Regions from separate parts of the Aeromonas sp. FDAARGOS 1414 genome, predicted to be linked through region 2. Evidence: riboswitches for the same ligand, from Rfam matches in the RefSeq annotation. Region 2 holds a riboswitch; each other region holds the start of a gene.
What was found. A riboswitch is a leader RNA that binds a small molecule or an ion and turns the genes downstream of it on or off. The one in region 2 is predicted to bind cyclic di-GMP.
Positions count from the first base shown of each region.

Region 1: another riboswitch for cyclic di-GMP. It lies ahead of I6L44_RS20590 (immunoglobulin-like domain-containing protein); the one in region 2 lies ahead of I6L44_RS11870 (glycosyl hydrolase family 18 protein).
Region 3: another riboswitch for cyclic di-GMP. It lies ahead of gbpA (N-acetylglucosamine-binding protein GbpA); the one in region 2 lies ahead of I6L44_RS11870 (glycosyl hydrolase family 18 protein).

Region 1 covers NZ_CP077210.1:3,611,751-3,617,060, reverse strand. The annotation lists gene I6L44_RS20590 (immunoglobulin-like domain-containing protein) at 1-1,899, opposite strand, end outside; cyclic di-GMP riboswitch class I at 1,950-2,035, opposite strand; gene prlC (oligopeptidase A) at 2,473-4,515, shown strand; gene I6L44_RS16350 (bifunctional diguanylate cyclase/phosphodiesterase) at 4,723-5,310, shown strand, end outside.
Region 2 covers NZ_CP077210.1:2,675,264-2,680,573, reverse strand. The annotation lists gene I6L44_RS11875 (ExeM/NucH family extracellular endonuclease) at 1-1,366, opposite strand, end outside; cyclic di-GMP riboswitch class I at 1,663-1,748, shown strand; gene I6L44_RS11870 (glycosyl hydrolase family 18 protein) at 1,897-4,899, shown strand; gene I6L44_RS11865 (chemotaxis protein CheV) at 5,039-5,310, shown strand, end outside.
Region 3 covers NZ_CP077210.1:3,087,107-3,092,416, forward strand. The annotation lists gene I6L44_RS13820 (M3 family metallopeptidase) at 1-1,335, opposite strand, end outside; gene I6L44_RS13825 (methyl-accepting chemotaxis protein) at 1,609-3,291, shown strand; cyclic di-GMP riboswitch class I at 3,557-3,642, shown strand; gene gbpA (N-acetylglucosamine-binding protein GbpA) at 3,708-5,129, shown strand; gene I6L44_RS13835 (transporter substrate-binding domain-containing protein) at 5,288-5,310, opposite strand, start outside.

The sequences.
Region 1 (5,310 bases), 940 kb from region 2:
GCTGCCCTGCAGCACCAGGGTGCTGGTGCCGTTCACCTGGCTGCTGGTGGTACCGTGGCTGAGTCCGCTCTGCTCCAGAGTTGCGGTGATCTGTACCGGGTTGGCGGTGGTCACGTTGAAACGGATGCTGACCTGACCGTTGACTATGGTGTACTCGCTCGCCATGGCGCTGACGGTGAAGTCGCTGCTGCCTTCGGCGGGTGGCGTTGTGCCGCCGCAGTCGCTGTCGCCCTGTACGCGCCAGACGCCCCAGTCACCCGTGGTGCCCGGCTCTTCGTTCTGGGTCCACCAGCCAGCCAGCCAGTTCTTGCCGTTGTGGCTGACGATGTCGCCGCCCACGTAGACCTTCTTGGCATCCCAACTGTTTTCACAGACGGCGCCCTGCTCCCTGACGGTCACGTTGCGCTGCTGGGTTACCTGCTGACCGGCGCTGTCGCTCACCTGATAGGTGAGGGTGTAGCGGCCGACCTTGCTGCTGTCGACGTTGCCGCTGACCTTGATTTGGGCGGTCAGGTCGCCATCTTCTTCATCATGGGCGCTGACGCCGGTCATCGGATCGAAAGCGGTACCCAGTTCCAGCGTGGTGTCGGTGACACCGCTGAACACCGGCTTCATGCTGTAGACCTCGATGGTGCGTACCTGCTCGGTGACGTTGTTGTCGCGATCGCTCACCTTGTAGGTGAGGGGGTAGAGGCCGATGCGCTGGCTGTCTACCGATCCTTCCACCTGGATCTGGCCAGTCAGGTCGCCATCTTCCTTGTCGTTGGCGCTGACCCCGGCCAGCGGATCAAAGGCAGTACCCTGCTTGATGCGGGTATCGCTCAGGCCGCTGAACACCGGCTTGCCGTTGTCGACCGGGGGCGTGATCTCCTGATCGTGGATGAAGGGGCCGTAGCTCTTTATGAAGGATTCGTTGTAGGACTGACCGGCGGCGTTGCGGCCCATGTCCCAGTTGATGGACCAGGTCATCACGCCACGCAGCGGTTGCCCCTCGCTCTTCAGGCGGTTGAAGGCGTTGTAGAGCTTCTGCGGATCCTGCACATAGCCAGTGGCTGCGGCGTCAATGTTGGTCGGAATACCGAACACCAGCTTGTCATGGGGGATCTTGTAGAAGCCGCGGGTACCGTTGCTCAGCGAATCCGCCATGTAGTAGATGAACTCTTCTTTCAGGGCATCGTTGTTCTGGGCAATCCAGCCGATGCCATCGATGTAGATACCGTCGCCACCCTGGTTGTAGAACTGGGGGTTGATCCAGTCGTAGTACCCTTCCAGATTGCGGATATAGGGGATGTAGGCGCCAGTCTGGGTCAGATAGGGGAACTCCGGCGCCATGGTGATGAGGAAGTTTTTCCCCTGGGCGCGGTAGTGATCCTTGACCAGACGCAGGGCTGCCGGGATCACGGTCTGGTTGTCGGCGGCGGTGATGGCGGCCTGTTCCAGATCGATATCCAGCCCGTCGAAGCCGTAGGTCTCCACCAGACGGATGATCTCGTCGGCAAAGGCCTGCTCCTGACCCTTGCGCAGCTCGATGTGTGCATCGGCACCGCCCAGCGCCAGCAGCACGGCTCGGCCCTGACGGTTCAGCTCGGCGATCTGCTCGATAAACTGGCTTTCGCTCATGCCGATGGCCGGGTCGAGTTTGAAGGTGGGGATGGGATCGCTGCCATAGACCTTCATGAAGGAGACATCGACCACGTTGTATTGCGGGTTGACCTGATCGAGCTTGACGCAGGGGGCGATACCGCCCTTGTAGCCCGAGCCGTCACACCAGTTGTGCCAGTAGCCGACCACTACGCCGGACTGGGGGTTAACCATCGCCTGACCGGCACTGGCGGCATATGCCATGGGGGTGCCCATGCCGAGCAGGCAGCCAAGCAGGGATAATTTGAGTTTGTTCATCGTCTCTCCGTACGGTGCAAATGGGGCGTCGGTTGTGACCGGACGTCCCCGGGGGCAGCCCCGCTGTCATAGGTGTTTTCCCTTAGACCGGTGGCTTTGCGTCGCGCCCTTTCGGGTCACTTTGCCTTTTTCACCCGATTTCTGTGCAGCACAGAGAATCAAGTGACCTGCATGGCAGGTTACCTATGATAGATGCTTGAAAATAAATTAATCAATAGTTGGTTTTGATTCTAATTGACTGAAAAATATTGATAATTTGTTACAGTTACCACATCTTGTCCGTTTCCATGATTGAGCATGACGGCACTTGGCTGGCAGCTGTGGCGCCGGTAAATGGCGGCTTTTTGCCCCTTGAAAGTAGCGATAAGAGCCAAAAAAGGCCCACAGATTCATCCTGTTACTGGCTGTTGATGGCAAAACTGCAGCAACGGCAGAGATCCGGGTCGCAATGGCTGGAAAAGTACAGGGTTGCGGCGGATTCCCGCTTGATTATTGCGTGGCTTGGCCACATGTTAGAAAGCCATACAGAGCTGCTAAAGCGGTCTGTTCAAGACCAAACAAGAGGTAACCGGGATGAATAACCCTTTGCTGACAATGGATTCACTGCCCCCTTTCAGCCAGATCAAGCCGGAGCAGGTTCAGCCTGCCGTGATTCAGGCGATTGCTGACTGCAAGCAGAAGATCAGCGATGTGCTGGCCCAGCGTGATCCCCATACCTGGGATAGCCTGATTGCCCCGCTGGAAGAGGTAAATGACCGCCTGTCACGGATCTGGTCACCGGTCAGCCACCTCAACTCCGTACTCAACAGCGAAGCGCTGCGCGAGGCCCATGACGCCTGCCTGCCGCTGCTCTCCGAATTCCAGACCTATGTCGGTCAACATGAAGGGCTCTATCAGGCCTATCTGGCCCTCTCCCAGAGCGATGATTTCCCGCTGCTCAGCGGCGCCCAGCGCAAGGAGATCCAGAATACCCTGCGTGACTTCCGCCTCTCCGGCATCGGTCTGCCTGCCGAGGCGCAGCAGCGCTACGGCGAAATTCAGGCCCGCCTCTCCGAGCTGGCCTCCCGTTTCAGCAACAACGTGCTGGATGCGACCCAGGGCTGGCACAAGCTGGTGGTTGATGAAGCCGAACTGGCTGGTCTGCCCGAGAGCGTGCGTGCCGCTGCCCGTCAGATGGCTGAACTTAAAGGCAAAGAGGGGTGGCTGTTCACGCTGGATATCCCTTCCTACCTGCCGGTGATGATGTACGCGGACAACCGCGAACTGCGCGCCGAGATGTATGAGGCCTTCACCACCCGCGCCTCCGATCAGGGCCCCAATGCGGGCAAGTGGGACAACTCCGCCATCATGAGCGAGCTGCTCACCCTGCGCCGCGAACTGGCCCAACTGCTGGGCTTTGCCAACTATGCCGAGCTCTCCCTGGCCACCAAGATGGCGGACAAGACCGAACAGGTGGTGAGCTTCCTCACCGATCTGGCGGCCAAATCCCTGCCGCAAGGCAAGGCCGAGCTGGAGGAGATCCGCGCCTTCGCCGCCGAGCAGCATGGTCAGAGCGAGCTGGCCGCCTGGGATCTCGCCTACTACGCCGAGAAGCTCAAACAGCACAAGTTCTCCATCTCCGATGAGCAGCTGCGCCCCTATTTCCCTGCCAACAAGGTGGTGAAAGGGTTGTTCGAAGTGGTCAAGCGGGTGTTCGGCATGAAGGTTCGCGAGCGCCTCGGCATCGACACCTGGCACCCTGACGTGCGCTTCTACGACATCTTCGATGCCGACGACGAGCTGCGCGGTAGCTTCTATCTCGACCTCTATGCCCGCGAGCACAAGCAGGGCGGGGCCTGGATGGATGTTTGTTTGGGTCGTCGCTACCGTCAGGATGGCTCGCTGCAAAAGCCGGTGGCCTACCTGACCTGCAACTTCAACGGTCCGGTGGATGGCAAACCTGCGCTGTTCACCCACAACGAAGTAGTTACCCTGTTCCACGAGTTCGGCCACGGCATTCACCACATGCTGACCCGGGTCGATGTGGCCGGCGTGGCCGGCATCAACGGCGTGGCCTGGGATGCGGTAGAGCTGCCGAGCCAGTTCCTCGAGAACTGGTGCTGGGAGTCCGAAGCACTGGCCTTTATCTCCGGCCACTACGAGACCGGCGAACCGCTGCCAGCCGATCTGCTGGAGAAGATGCTGACCGCCCGCAACTTCCAGGCTGCGATGCAGATGTTGCGCCAGCTGGAGTTCGCCCTGTTTGACTTCCGTCTGCACCAGGAGTTTGATCCGGCCAATCCGGCGCAGCTTCCGGCGCTGCTGGATGAGGTGCGCAGTCAGGTAGCAGTGATGACGCCACCGGCGTTCAACCGCTTCCAGCACAGCTTCTCCCACATCTTCGCGGGCGGCTATGCGGCGGGCTACTACAGCTACAAGTGGGCCGAGGTGCTCTCTGCCGATGCCTTTTCCCGCTTCGAGGAGGAGGGCATCTTCAACCCGGCCACCGGACAATCTTTCCTGAAGAATATTCTGGAGAAGGGGGGCTCGAAGGAGCCGATGGAGCTGTTCCGAGCCTTCCGTGGCCGTGAGCCCAAGGTGGATGCACTGCTGCGACACAGCGGGATCGCTGCCTGAGATTCCTGACCCGCCGCCTGTGTGAGCTTCAAGCAGGTACACTGTTTTGCGGCATAGTGGGATCGAGTCGTGATTTCTGCGACAAAAAGGGACCTTTTGGTCCCTTTTTTCAAGGCTTTTTAATATCTTGCTGATTGCATATTTGCACTGCCCACGGCTCTTCAGTAGAGTCGTGTTCTAACCTTCAAGGAGAGAAAGCCACTTGCCATGAGGCGAGCACTCGATTCCGTCTATCAAATCATCTCCAGTCTGGCTCATTCGAGCGGCCAGGGATATTTCGATACCTTTGTGAGTGAAATCGCCGCTGCTGTGATGGCTGATGTCGTCCTGATCGCCAGCAGGGAATCAAATGCTACCCACCTGACGGTTCAGACCGCCTATCCCTCCTCCCTTGACACCGATGCCCTGACGCTGCCACTGACTGACTCTCCCGATGCCATTACCTGGCAGGAGGGGGAAGCCTGGTTCAGCGATCGTCTGCTTCAGCTCTTTGCCAACGTTCCCCTTGCACAGGAGTGGCAACCTCAGGCCTATGCCGGGATTGTCCTCAGGAATGCAGATGGCGAGACCATAGGTATCTGCGCCCTGCTTTATCGTCAGCCGCAGGCCAATATGAGCAAGGTGATTGGGTTACTCCGGTTGCTGGCTCCGTTGGCGGGTCGTGAGCTGGCGCTGATGCTGCAACGACAGCTGCCCCCCCCTCTGCCTGAACCGTCCCATGCATTGCAGAGCATGCTGTTCCAGGCTCCGGTGGGGATCGGTAAGCTGGATCTGGCTGGCCGTATCCTCTGGGCC
Region 2 (5,310 bases):
CAGGACGGTAGATCATTGCCACCATGATGGCGTCACCGCCGAAGAACTTGCCATCGGTAAGAGCAGTGACCGGCAGACGCACATAGGCGTAGTGTTTGCTCGCATCCTTTTGCTGTTCGTTGAGGCGGGTCACCAGATTGTGGAGGGCAGAGTTATCCTCGAAGCCGTTGTTCTCCATCTCCATCAGGCCGAGCAGATCGGCATCCATTGCGGTGATGGCATTGACGATCTTGGTGCGCTGCTTCTCGAACTCGGGCTGGCTCTTGGCACCCCGGTTGCAACCTTTGGCGTTGTCGGCATCCGCCTGATCCTTGCACAGGATATTGAGTGCACCGCCGATGCTGGAGTGACTGGTGAAGTAGTTGAGCACGTTGAAGCTGCCGATCCGCAGATCGCTGCCAGAGAGGCGAGCCGGCGCGTCTTGACGATCCTCTTCAGGGCTGCGCAGCAGAGCACCGGCAGCCAGGGTGACGTCGCTCGGTACCACCAGACGGAAGGCATCCTTGTTATAGACGATCACCCCCTCCAGCCCGGTCAGTTGATCACCGATACGCAGATAGCCCTGATCGGCATCCCAGCCTGGGAACCAGGGCAGTACGCCATCCGGTGCTTTGTAATCAGACTCTACTACCAGACGGTTGCTGCCATTTTTGGTAGCCAGCGCGACAGCGTCCGCACTGTTGGCGACATGGAGCTGGGTCGGTTTGATCAGCGGGGTTTTGTGGGCCAGCTCTAGGTTGTTGCGATAGACCTTGTAGTCGAAGCCGTAATTGCGGGTCAGGTGCAGGTCACTGCTGCTGTCGAGACGTACCCGCATCCCTTCGTGGCGATTGAGCGCTTGCGCCAGCGTCTCCCCTTCATTGACCTGCAGTACGCTGGTCGGCACCGCCAGTCCTTGCGCTGTGACCTGCAGGCGGGCTTTGCTGGATTCGAAGGTGGGTTTGAGCTGGGTGCCGCCGTAATACTCCTCGACTTTGGCTTCGAGGCAGAGTTCTGCCCCCGGTTTGATGTCGGCATAGTTGGTCGCAAACTCCTTGTCGTTCAGATAGACAAAGATGCCGTCAGAGGTGGCCGGATTGCCATCACCCACCGGGTCGGTCAGATAGAAACCCTTGGTCAGACTTTGGCCCAGCGTTGTCACGATACCGCGAACGTTGAAGGTGCCCGTGCTGATTTTACCGGTCACATTGCCGTTCTTGTCGGTCACGGTCTGGGTGGCCAGCGCGCTGGCGGAGCCTGTGCCCTGAATGGTCGGGATGGGGGTGAGTTGAGCCGGATCGGACGGGCAGACAAATGCCGCATGGGCGCCTGAGGATGCAAGTGCCAGCCCCACGGCCAGCGACAGCAGGGTACGAGTACCTTTCATAGGTGTTCCTTTTTTATTTTTGCCAGTGATTCCATAGCCTTGGCTCGTTGACCAAGGGCGCGCATTGTCACATTTCTGGCATGTCGTACCAGTGAGCCAACGCACATTCCAGGGATACAAACGAGCGCAAAGCAGCTTTTTTTGACTTGGCTAACATCTTGAAGTTACTGATAAAAGACCTATCAAGTGCGTCGGTGAGAAAGTGTGATCCTGCCGGCAACCACATATTTTTCTTCGAGAATGAAGATTGAGACTCAGCTGGTTGATTCCTATACTCGGCTTGTTCCTCACGGAACCCAGGTAAAGGGCAAACCGGTCGAGATGCCGGGACGCAATGCCTCCGGTCTTCAGAGCGTGCGATCCAGATAGCGGGGCTTCCCAGGGTGAGGGTGACGTTTGTGGCAGGTCCATTGCCAGTTGTCTGCGCCCATCACGCAGGTTGCGCTTGTTCTTTGCCTTGGTGACCAATGCCAAGACAAAACAAGGAAGATAACAATATGCAACAGACCCTAAGGCCCAGCAGGCTTGCCATGCTGGTGGCTTTGGCTGCCATGCCCGCCTGGGCACAGGCCGCCTATCCCGCCTATCAGGCCGGTACTGCCTACAAGGCCGGCGACATCGTCAGCAACGTCGGCAATCTCTATGAGTGCAAAGAATTTCCCTACTCCGGCTGGTGCGGGGCCTCGCCCTATCACTACGCTCCCGGAGTGGGTGTGGTCTGGGCCGATGCCTGGAAGCTGTATGGCGGGGACGTGCCGCCACCGGCACTCGGCGTAGCCGTCAGCTCGCCAGCTGCCGGCGCCAGTTTCAACGAGGGGGCCAGCGTCGCGCTGGCGGTGACCCTGAGCGGCCCGGTGACGGCGCTGGTTCGGGTGGAATACCTCATCAACGGCAAGCTGGTCGCCACGGCGAGCGCCTCGCCCTGGAACGGCAGCTGGAGTGCCGCCGGTGTCGGCGCCCATGCCCTCAAGGCACGGGCACTGGATAAAGATGGCAAGGTGCTGAGCGAGGCGGATTCGAACTTCAACGTCGCCGCCGTGGTGGCGCCGGAGGCGCCCAAGGTGAGCATCAGCAGTCCGGCCAGCGGCGCCAAGGTGACCCTGGGTCGCAGCGTGGCGGTGAGCGGCAACGTCACCGATGCCAACAACGACGTCGCCAAGGTCGAGCTGTTCGTCGATGGCAAGAAGGTGGGCGAAGACACCAGTGCCCCCTGGCAGGTGAACTGGACGCCCCAGAGCAAGGGGCTGGCCGGCCTCAAGCTGGTGGCGACCGACAAGGAGAACCTGAGCGGCGAATCGAGCCAGGTCGACGTACAGGTGGAAGAGGCAGCCCTGCCGCCCACCGGCGGCAACCTCTCCTGCGACATTCGCCAGATCTACCGCCCGGACGGCTACGAGTGCATGGGGGATGACCACGCCCGTCGGGTCATCGGTTATTTCACCTCCTGGCGTACCGGCAAGAACGGCTTGCCCTCCTATCTGGTGAGCGACATTCCCTGGGACAAGATCACCCATATCAACTATGCCTTCGCGGCGGTGGACGAGCAGAGCCACACCATCAAGGTGGACGACTCGGCGACCAAGATGACCTGGGACGGCGTGCCGGGTGCCGAGATGGATCCGGAGTTTGCCTACAAGGGCCACTTCAACCTGCTGTCGAAGTACAAGAAGCAGTATCCGGACGTGAAGACCCTCATCTCGGTGGGGGGCTGGGCCGATACCCGCGGCTTCTATACCGCCACCACCAAGGGTGACTGCTCGGTCAATACTGCCGGTATCAACACCCTGGCTGATTCGGCGGTGAGTTTTATCCGCCAGTACGGCTTTGATGGGGTCGATATCGACTACGAATACCCCACCTCGATGAAGGATGCGGGCAACCCCAACGACTTCCCGCTCTCCAACCAGTGCCGTGGCAAGCTGTTTGCCAACTACAAGGTGCTGATGCAGACTCTGCGCAGCAAGCTCGACAGCGCCGGCAGCGAGGATGGTCGCAAGTACATGCTGACCATCGCCTCGCCGGCCTCGGCCTACCTGCTGCGCGGCATGGAGAACTTCCAGGTCACCCAGTACCTCGACTACGTCAACCTGATGACTTACGACTTCCACGGCGCTTGGAACAACTTCGTCGGTCACAACGCCGCCCTGTTTGACAACAAGGCGGATGCCGAACTTGCCCACTGGGGCGTCTATACCCAGAGCCAGTTTGGCGGTATCGGCTACCTCAACGCGGCCTGGTCTGCCCACTACTTCCGTGGCGCCCTGGCGGCCGGCAAGATCAACGTGGGCGTGCCTTACTACACCCGCGGCTGGCAAGGGGTCAGCGGTGGCACCCACGGCCTGGCTGGCAAGGCAGCCCTGCCGAGCCAGAGCGATTGTCAGCCGGGCACCGGTGGCAGCACCATTCCGTGCGGCAACGGGGCGGTCGGCATCGACAACATCTGGCACGATCTCGACAAGAACGGCAAGGAGATCGGCGGTGGCGCCGTGCCCATGTGGCATGCCAAGAACCTGGAGAACGCCGCCAGCCTGGGTATCACCACCATGCCGAGCTACGGCCAGGCCTGGGGGCTGGATCCCAACAACCCGGCCCACGTGATGCAGGGCAAGTACGTGCGTTACTACGATGACAAGGCGCAGGCGCCTTGGCTGTGGAACGAAGAGAAGAAGGTGTTCCTCTCCACCGAAGATGAAGAGTCCATGGGCCACAAGCTTGACTACATCATCAAGCGGGGCCTGGGCGGGGTCATGTTCTGGGAGATGGCGGGTGACTACGCCTTCGATCCGGCCAAGAACGAGTACGGCATGGGCAGCACGCTGACCACGCTCGCCTACGAGAAGTTTGCCAAGGCGACCAAGTACAACACCAAGCAGAACGATCTGGCGGCGCCAACCGCCCAGCTCGACATCGCGGTGAGCCTCTCCGGCTTCAAGGAGGGGGATTCCAACTACCCGATCAATCCGACCCTGAAGCTTACCAACAACTCGACCCAGACCATTCCGGGCGGTACTCGCATCGAGTTCCTGGTGCCTACCTCCACCTCCGACACCATCACCGACCAAAGCGGGATGGGGCTGAAAGTGGTGGAGAGCGGTGGCAACCAGAACTCCGACGGCATCGCGGGCGAGAAGGACTTCCACAAGGCGGCCTTTACGCTGCCGACCTGGAAGGCGTGGGCGCCGGGCAGCGACGTGGAAGTGGCGATGACCTACTATCTGCCGGCCGCCGGTGTGCCGAGCGGTATCCGCATCATCAGCGGCACCCAGACTGCGGGCCTCAAGGCTGAGTTCCCGACCCTGCCGGAGGCCGTGCTGGGCAGCAATGGTGGCGGTGAGAACCCGGGCGGCGCCACCTGCAGCAGCCAGAACGTCAACCCTGCCTCCTACAAGGCTTACCCGAACTGGCCGCAGGGGGATCATGCCAATGGTGGTGATCGCATCACCCATAACAAGATGGTGTGGCAGGCCAACTGGTGGACCAGCAGCGAGCCCAAGGCAAGCGACGGCAGCTGGAAGTCTGTCTGTAGTTATTGATTTTAAAATCAATGATATAAGTGAGGCTTCGGCCTCACTTTTTTTATCTGGTTGGTCACTCTGGTTGAAAATGCGCCTGCCCTTCCTGGCAGGCAGCCTCTATACTAGAGTCGATTAATAATCAGATGGATATCAGCGTATGGCGAGTATATTGGATTCCGTTGATCAACGAACTCAACTGGTGGGGGAAAACCGCCTTGAGTTGTTGATGTTTCGTCTCGGCACCCGCCAGATGTTCGCCATCAACGTCTTCAAGGTGAGGGAAGTGGTGAAGTTGCCCCATCTCAGCAAGATGCCGGGCTCCCATCACAATATCAGCGGGGTGGCCAATATCCGCGGCACCTCGATCCCGGTGATCAACCTGCGCAGTGCCATTGGTATGCGCCCCATGCCCATCGACAGTGAATCAAA
Region 3 (5,310 bases), 410 kb from region 2:
GCGGGCCAGCGCCAGCACAGCCTCGGGAGTACGTTCAGCCTCATCCATGGCGTAGAGATCCCGCTCGAAGTAGGCCACCAGCGCGATCTGACGTTCGTTAAAAGCGCGAAACGGCTGACGGGCGGCGATCATCTCCTTGATAAGCGCATCGGGGATCGCCTCTCCTGCCGCATTTCTGGCGTAGCGTTTGAGCCAGTCGGCATCGTCCAGCAGGCTGTCGCAGAACATCGACTGGGTCTCGGCATAAGCCATAGAGGTGGGCGGAAACTCCTGTGAGAAGCAGGGGGCATTGCCGGTGACATTGGCAAAATGCGCGGCGTGGCCCCCCTCGTGGAACAGGGTGTTGAGCCCGCTCCAGCCGCTGCCCACCTGCGCCGGATCGGCCAGGCTGGTGAAATTGACCACCGCAGGTATCCACTCCCCCTGCTGGAAGAAGCTCGGCACCGGGCCGTGGCAGAAGCCGTTCTCGTATTTCCCCTCCCGGGTCAGCAAGTCCAGGGTGAGGGTCGCCCCGCGATACTGGATGCCGAGACGACGGAAGCTCTCGACCCAATCCTTCAGCGCCCGCGAGAAGGGCACATAAGGATCGAGCTGGCGGGTTACATCACCACTGATGGCGTAGCGCAGGTTATGGGGCATCAGGGCCGCCTCCCCCTTGGCCGCTTTCAGCTCGGCAAGGCTTTGCTGCAGCCGGGCGTCGGTGCGGGAAATGAAGTCGTCGAGAATGGAGAACAACTGCTCCGGGCTCATCTGCTCGTTCTTGCGCACCTTGTAATCGAAGTAGTCGCGATAGCCCATGGCTCTGGCAAAGCGGTTGCGCAGCGCCACCACCTCGAGAAAACCATTGCCGACCACCCACTGCTCCAGGGTGTGGAACATGGCGAGCGCGCTCTGGCGCACCGCCTCGCTCGGGCTGGCGGCAAGGGAGGTACTGGCGGCGGGTAGGCTACCAGCCACCTGCTGGCCATGCTCATCCAGCAGGGTCAGTTTCAGCCCCTTGCGGCGGGCGAACAGCGCCGCCTCGGCAGCCACCAGCTCATCCATCAGGGCGGCAGCGGCGGGATCTTCAATCACATTGCACTCGAAGAAGGCGATCCAGCCTTGCAGACCGCGCTTGATATCATCCTCGTCGGCCTGCGCCAGCATCTCCCGCAATTCGGGCAGACGGGCCGGATTGGCGCAAAAAGCCTTGTAGGCCTGCTCGGCCGCGGTAAAACCGGCCTGATCGTCGCTGGTGCCCATATAGGTGGACCAGAAGAGATCCTCCTTGCGCCTGTGTACCTGCAGATAGTCGGCGTTGAGCTGGTTGAAGTAATTCCTGGCAATGGAACTCATAAATTCCCTCTTGTTATGGGGTCACCCGCAGCGGGGCCCACTCCTTTTTTAGTGAAATGCCAAATGATTCACACTCTTTGGCAAAAATTGCGCAGGGATGCGCCTGAACACGCTACCAAAAAATGGGGAGTGCTGTCTGCTGGCTATACTGTTGTCAAAACGCTCATTTAAGGGCGCGCGACCACTGGTTAATAGTAAATAAGTTGTTACATCAAGCAATTGGCTGCCGCAGTAACGAGCCATAGAAAATCAACAGGGAATGAGGGTTTCGTCATGTTCAAGCTCGGTGATATCACCGTGAGCCGCAAATTGTTTTTGCTGCTCACGTTGGCGTTTGTCGGTTTTGTCTCGCTGCTGTTCATCTCGGCCAACGCGCTCCAGCGCAATCTGATGAGTGAGCGAGAGGCGCGGCTCAATGCGGTATTAAGCCAGGCCATGAGCCAGATCCAGTTTCTGGCCAGCACCCTGCCTATGGAGCAGGCGCAGCAAGAGGCACGCAAGCTGCTGACCAATATGCGCTTTGACGACAACAACTATCTGTTCGTGATCAATGAGAACCGCCAGATGCTGGTGCACCCCATCCGGCCGGAGCTGGTCGGCCAGACCATGGGGGAAGGAACAGGTGCCACCGCCGGGCAGTTCTGGCTGCAGATGGTCGATATTGCCAAGGGAGGCAAACAGGGCACCCTGCAATATGTCTGGAGCGGCCCATCGGGCGAAACTGCTGACAAGCTCTCCATGGTGTCAGGCTATCAACCCTGGGGCTGGATCCTCGGTTCCGGCATGCTGCTGCAAGATATCCAGCAGACCATCTGGGCCCAGTACATGAAGATGGGTAGCGCCACCGCCATTGTGACCCTGCTGATGGGGCTGCTGGGCTGGCGCATCACCCGCTCCATCGTCTCCCCCCTCAACCAGATCAACAACGCCATGCAACGGGTCGCCCAGGGGGATCTGGTGGTGAGCATCCCGGTACATGGCAAGGATGAGCTGGGCATGGTCGCCCGCTGTACCAATCAGAGTCTCGATGCCATTCGTCACGCCCTGCTGGAGGCCAGTCTGGGTGCCCGCAACGTGGCCGATGCAGCCCTGCGCATCGCCGCCTCCGCCGAGCAAACCAATCAGGCGGTGAGCAGCCAGCGGGATCAGCTGGCCCAGCTCGCCACAGCCATGAATGAGATGAGCGCCACCATCTCCGATGTGGCCGGGCATGCCGAAAATACCGCGCGGGATACCCAGGAAGCGACCGGAGAAGCTGGCCTCGGCAACCGTGACGTTCACGCCAGTGTGCACGGCATCAAGGCGCTGGCTACCGAGGTGGAGCAGGCCACCCTGCAGGTCAACCAGCTCAAAGAGGGGGTCATGCAGATCGGTGAAGTGACCGCCGTCATCAGCTCCATCTCGGATCAGACCAATCTGCTGGCTCTCAACGCCGCCATAGAGGCCGCCCGTGCTGGCGAGCAGGGGCGTGGCTTTGCCGTAGTCGCCGATGAAGTGCGCCAGCTGGCCAGTCGTACCCGCCAGTCCACCGAAGAGATCCAGAGCACCATCGCCCAGTTGCAGCAACGGGCCGTCACTGCTGCCAATGCCATGGATGCCAGCCGAAAACTGGCCGAAAGCAGCGTCAACCAGTCACAACAAGCGGGTCAGGATCTCACTCTGATCGTCAACCATATCCAGCATGTGAGCGACATGGCGACCCAGATCGCTACCGCCGCCGAACAGCAGAGCATGGTGGCCGAGGATATGAATCGCAACGTCAGCGGCATCAACGACTCGGCGCTCGAGATGTCCCAGTCCGCCTCGCAACTGGCGCAGGAGAGCGAACTGCTGGCCGGTCTCTCCCGCAGCCTGGATGAGCGGCTTGCGGTGTTCAAACTGGGCAAGGAGTCCAGCAAGACTCCTATGATGCCAACTCTACATCACTCCAATAGCGAGCAGCGCGCCCGCCATTGATGGCGTCAATCCGTGTCGCCTTGTCACTCGACCTGCCAGCTCGGCTGGCAGGTTTTTTTAAGCCGAAAAACGCGCAGCAAGCATGCATCTTATCGGCATATTCAACGGCATTCGACGCCATTCATAAACAAGAGAACAATTTAAAAACAGCCAGTTAGAACGTTTTTTGTGCCACCGGATTATGCATTTAAACATTCAACTTCAAATAATTAATCAATGCGGTGCACAATGCTGATGGCCGAACATTTGGCCCATCACTAACCATCTAGTCATTTGGCAAACTGACCGAAAGGTCGGGACGCAAAGCCTCCGGTCTACAGACGTTTTGTCCAGGATAGCGGGGTTGCCACACGCAAGTGTGCATCGGGGAACTCCCTGGCCAACTGACTGCCCACATCTATCGAACAGAGGAATGTATGGCAGCAAAAATCCAACTCAATCACATCGCGGCGGTGCTGGCCCTGCTGGCCAGCGGCAGCGCCCTGGCTCATGGCTACATCAGCCAGCCCGAGAGCCGCAACTACCTGTGCAAAACCGGCGGCAACAGCCAGTGTGGAGGCGTACAGTGGGAACCCCAGAGCGTGGAGGGGCCATCAGGCTTCCCGCAAACCGGCCCGCAGGATGGTCAAATCGCCTCGGCGGGCAGCCCGCGCTGGAGCGAGCTGAACATCCAGACCAGCGACCGCTGGACCAAGCGTGAAATACAGCCCGGCCCCTTCGCCATCAGCTGGACCTTCACCGCCAACCACGTCACCCGCAACTGGCGCTACTACCTCACCAAGCAGGACTGGAACCCCAATCAACCGCTCACTCGCGACTCGTTCGACCTGACCCCCTTCTGCGTCATCGACGGCAACATGGTGCAGCCGCCCAAGCAGGTGACCCATAACTGTGTCCTGCCGGAGCGCACCGGTTATCAGGTGATCCTCGGCGTGTGGGAAGTGGGCGACACCAGCAACAGCTTCTACAACATCATCGATGCCAAGTTCAAAGATGGTAGCCAGCCGCCGCTGGAGTGGAGCCAGGCCGGCACCATCTACCCCTCCATCGACCTCGCGGTGGGTGACAAGGCGATGACCCGGGTATTCGATGCCAACGGCGAGCGCCCCGATCTGCAGACCGTGCTGACCATCACCAATGCCGAGCAGGGCCAGAAGAACAACTGGGCCCATGCCCTCGCCGGCAAGCTCAACGCCGAGCAGAGCCTGATCCGCGCCGGTCAGCAAGGAGCCGATGGCCAGTTCAATCCGATCTACGGCATGAACCCCGTCTATCTGCATCGAGACAGCAAACTGGATCGAGTCGAGATTGATCTGCAACAGCTGCAGCCGCCGGTAGTGGACAGCATCAGCGTCAGCGGTCTGGCCAGCGACTATGTGCTGGACAACGGCAAGGCAACCCTCGATTTCACCGTCACCACACAGGGCGATCTGGCCGTCACCAACACCCTCTATGACCACGGCGGCGTCGCCAAGGGTGAAAGCAGCGCTGACATCAAGGACAGCAGCCACACCTTCACCATGGCGCTGGAAGGGCTCAAGGCCGGTCACCACCAGCTGGTGATCAAGGCCACCCCGAAAACGGGCGGCGAGACCATTCAGCAGACCATGGATCTGATGTTCAAGGAGCAGAGCAGCGGCGAATACGACTTCGTCTTCCCGAACTCGCTCAAATCCTATGCCGCCGGCACCAAGGTGCAGCAGCCGAAAAATGGCAAGATCTATCAGTGCAAGCCCTTCCCCTACAGCGGCTACTGCCAGCAGTGGACCACCACTGCCACCCAGTACGAGCCGGGTTTCGGCTCCCACTGGCAAATGGCGTGGGATGAAGTGCACTAACCCACGCTTGGCCACATAAAAAAGGGCGTCCTCTCTAGCAGGGGACGCCCGGAAAAATCAAACCTTGCGGTTTGCATACCAACGGAACCAAGACCTCACTCTTCACTTACTTCACACACTCAACACACTCAACACACTCTTCAAACAGGATTTGTCCATTAACCCTGCCATTTTCCTCCTT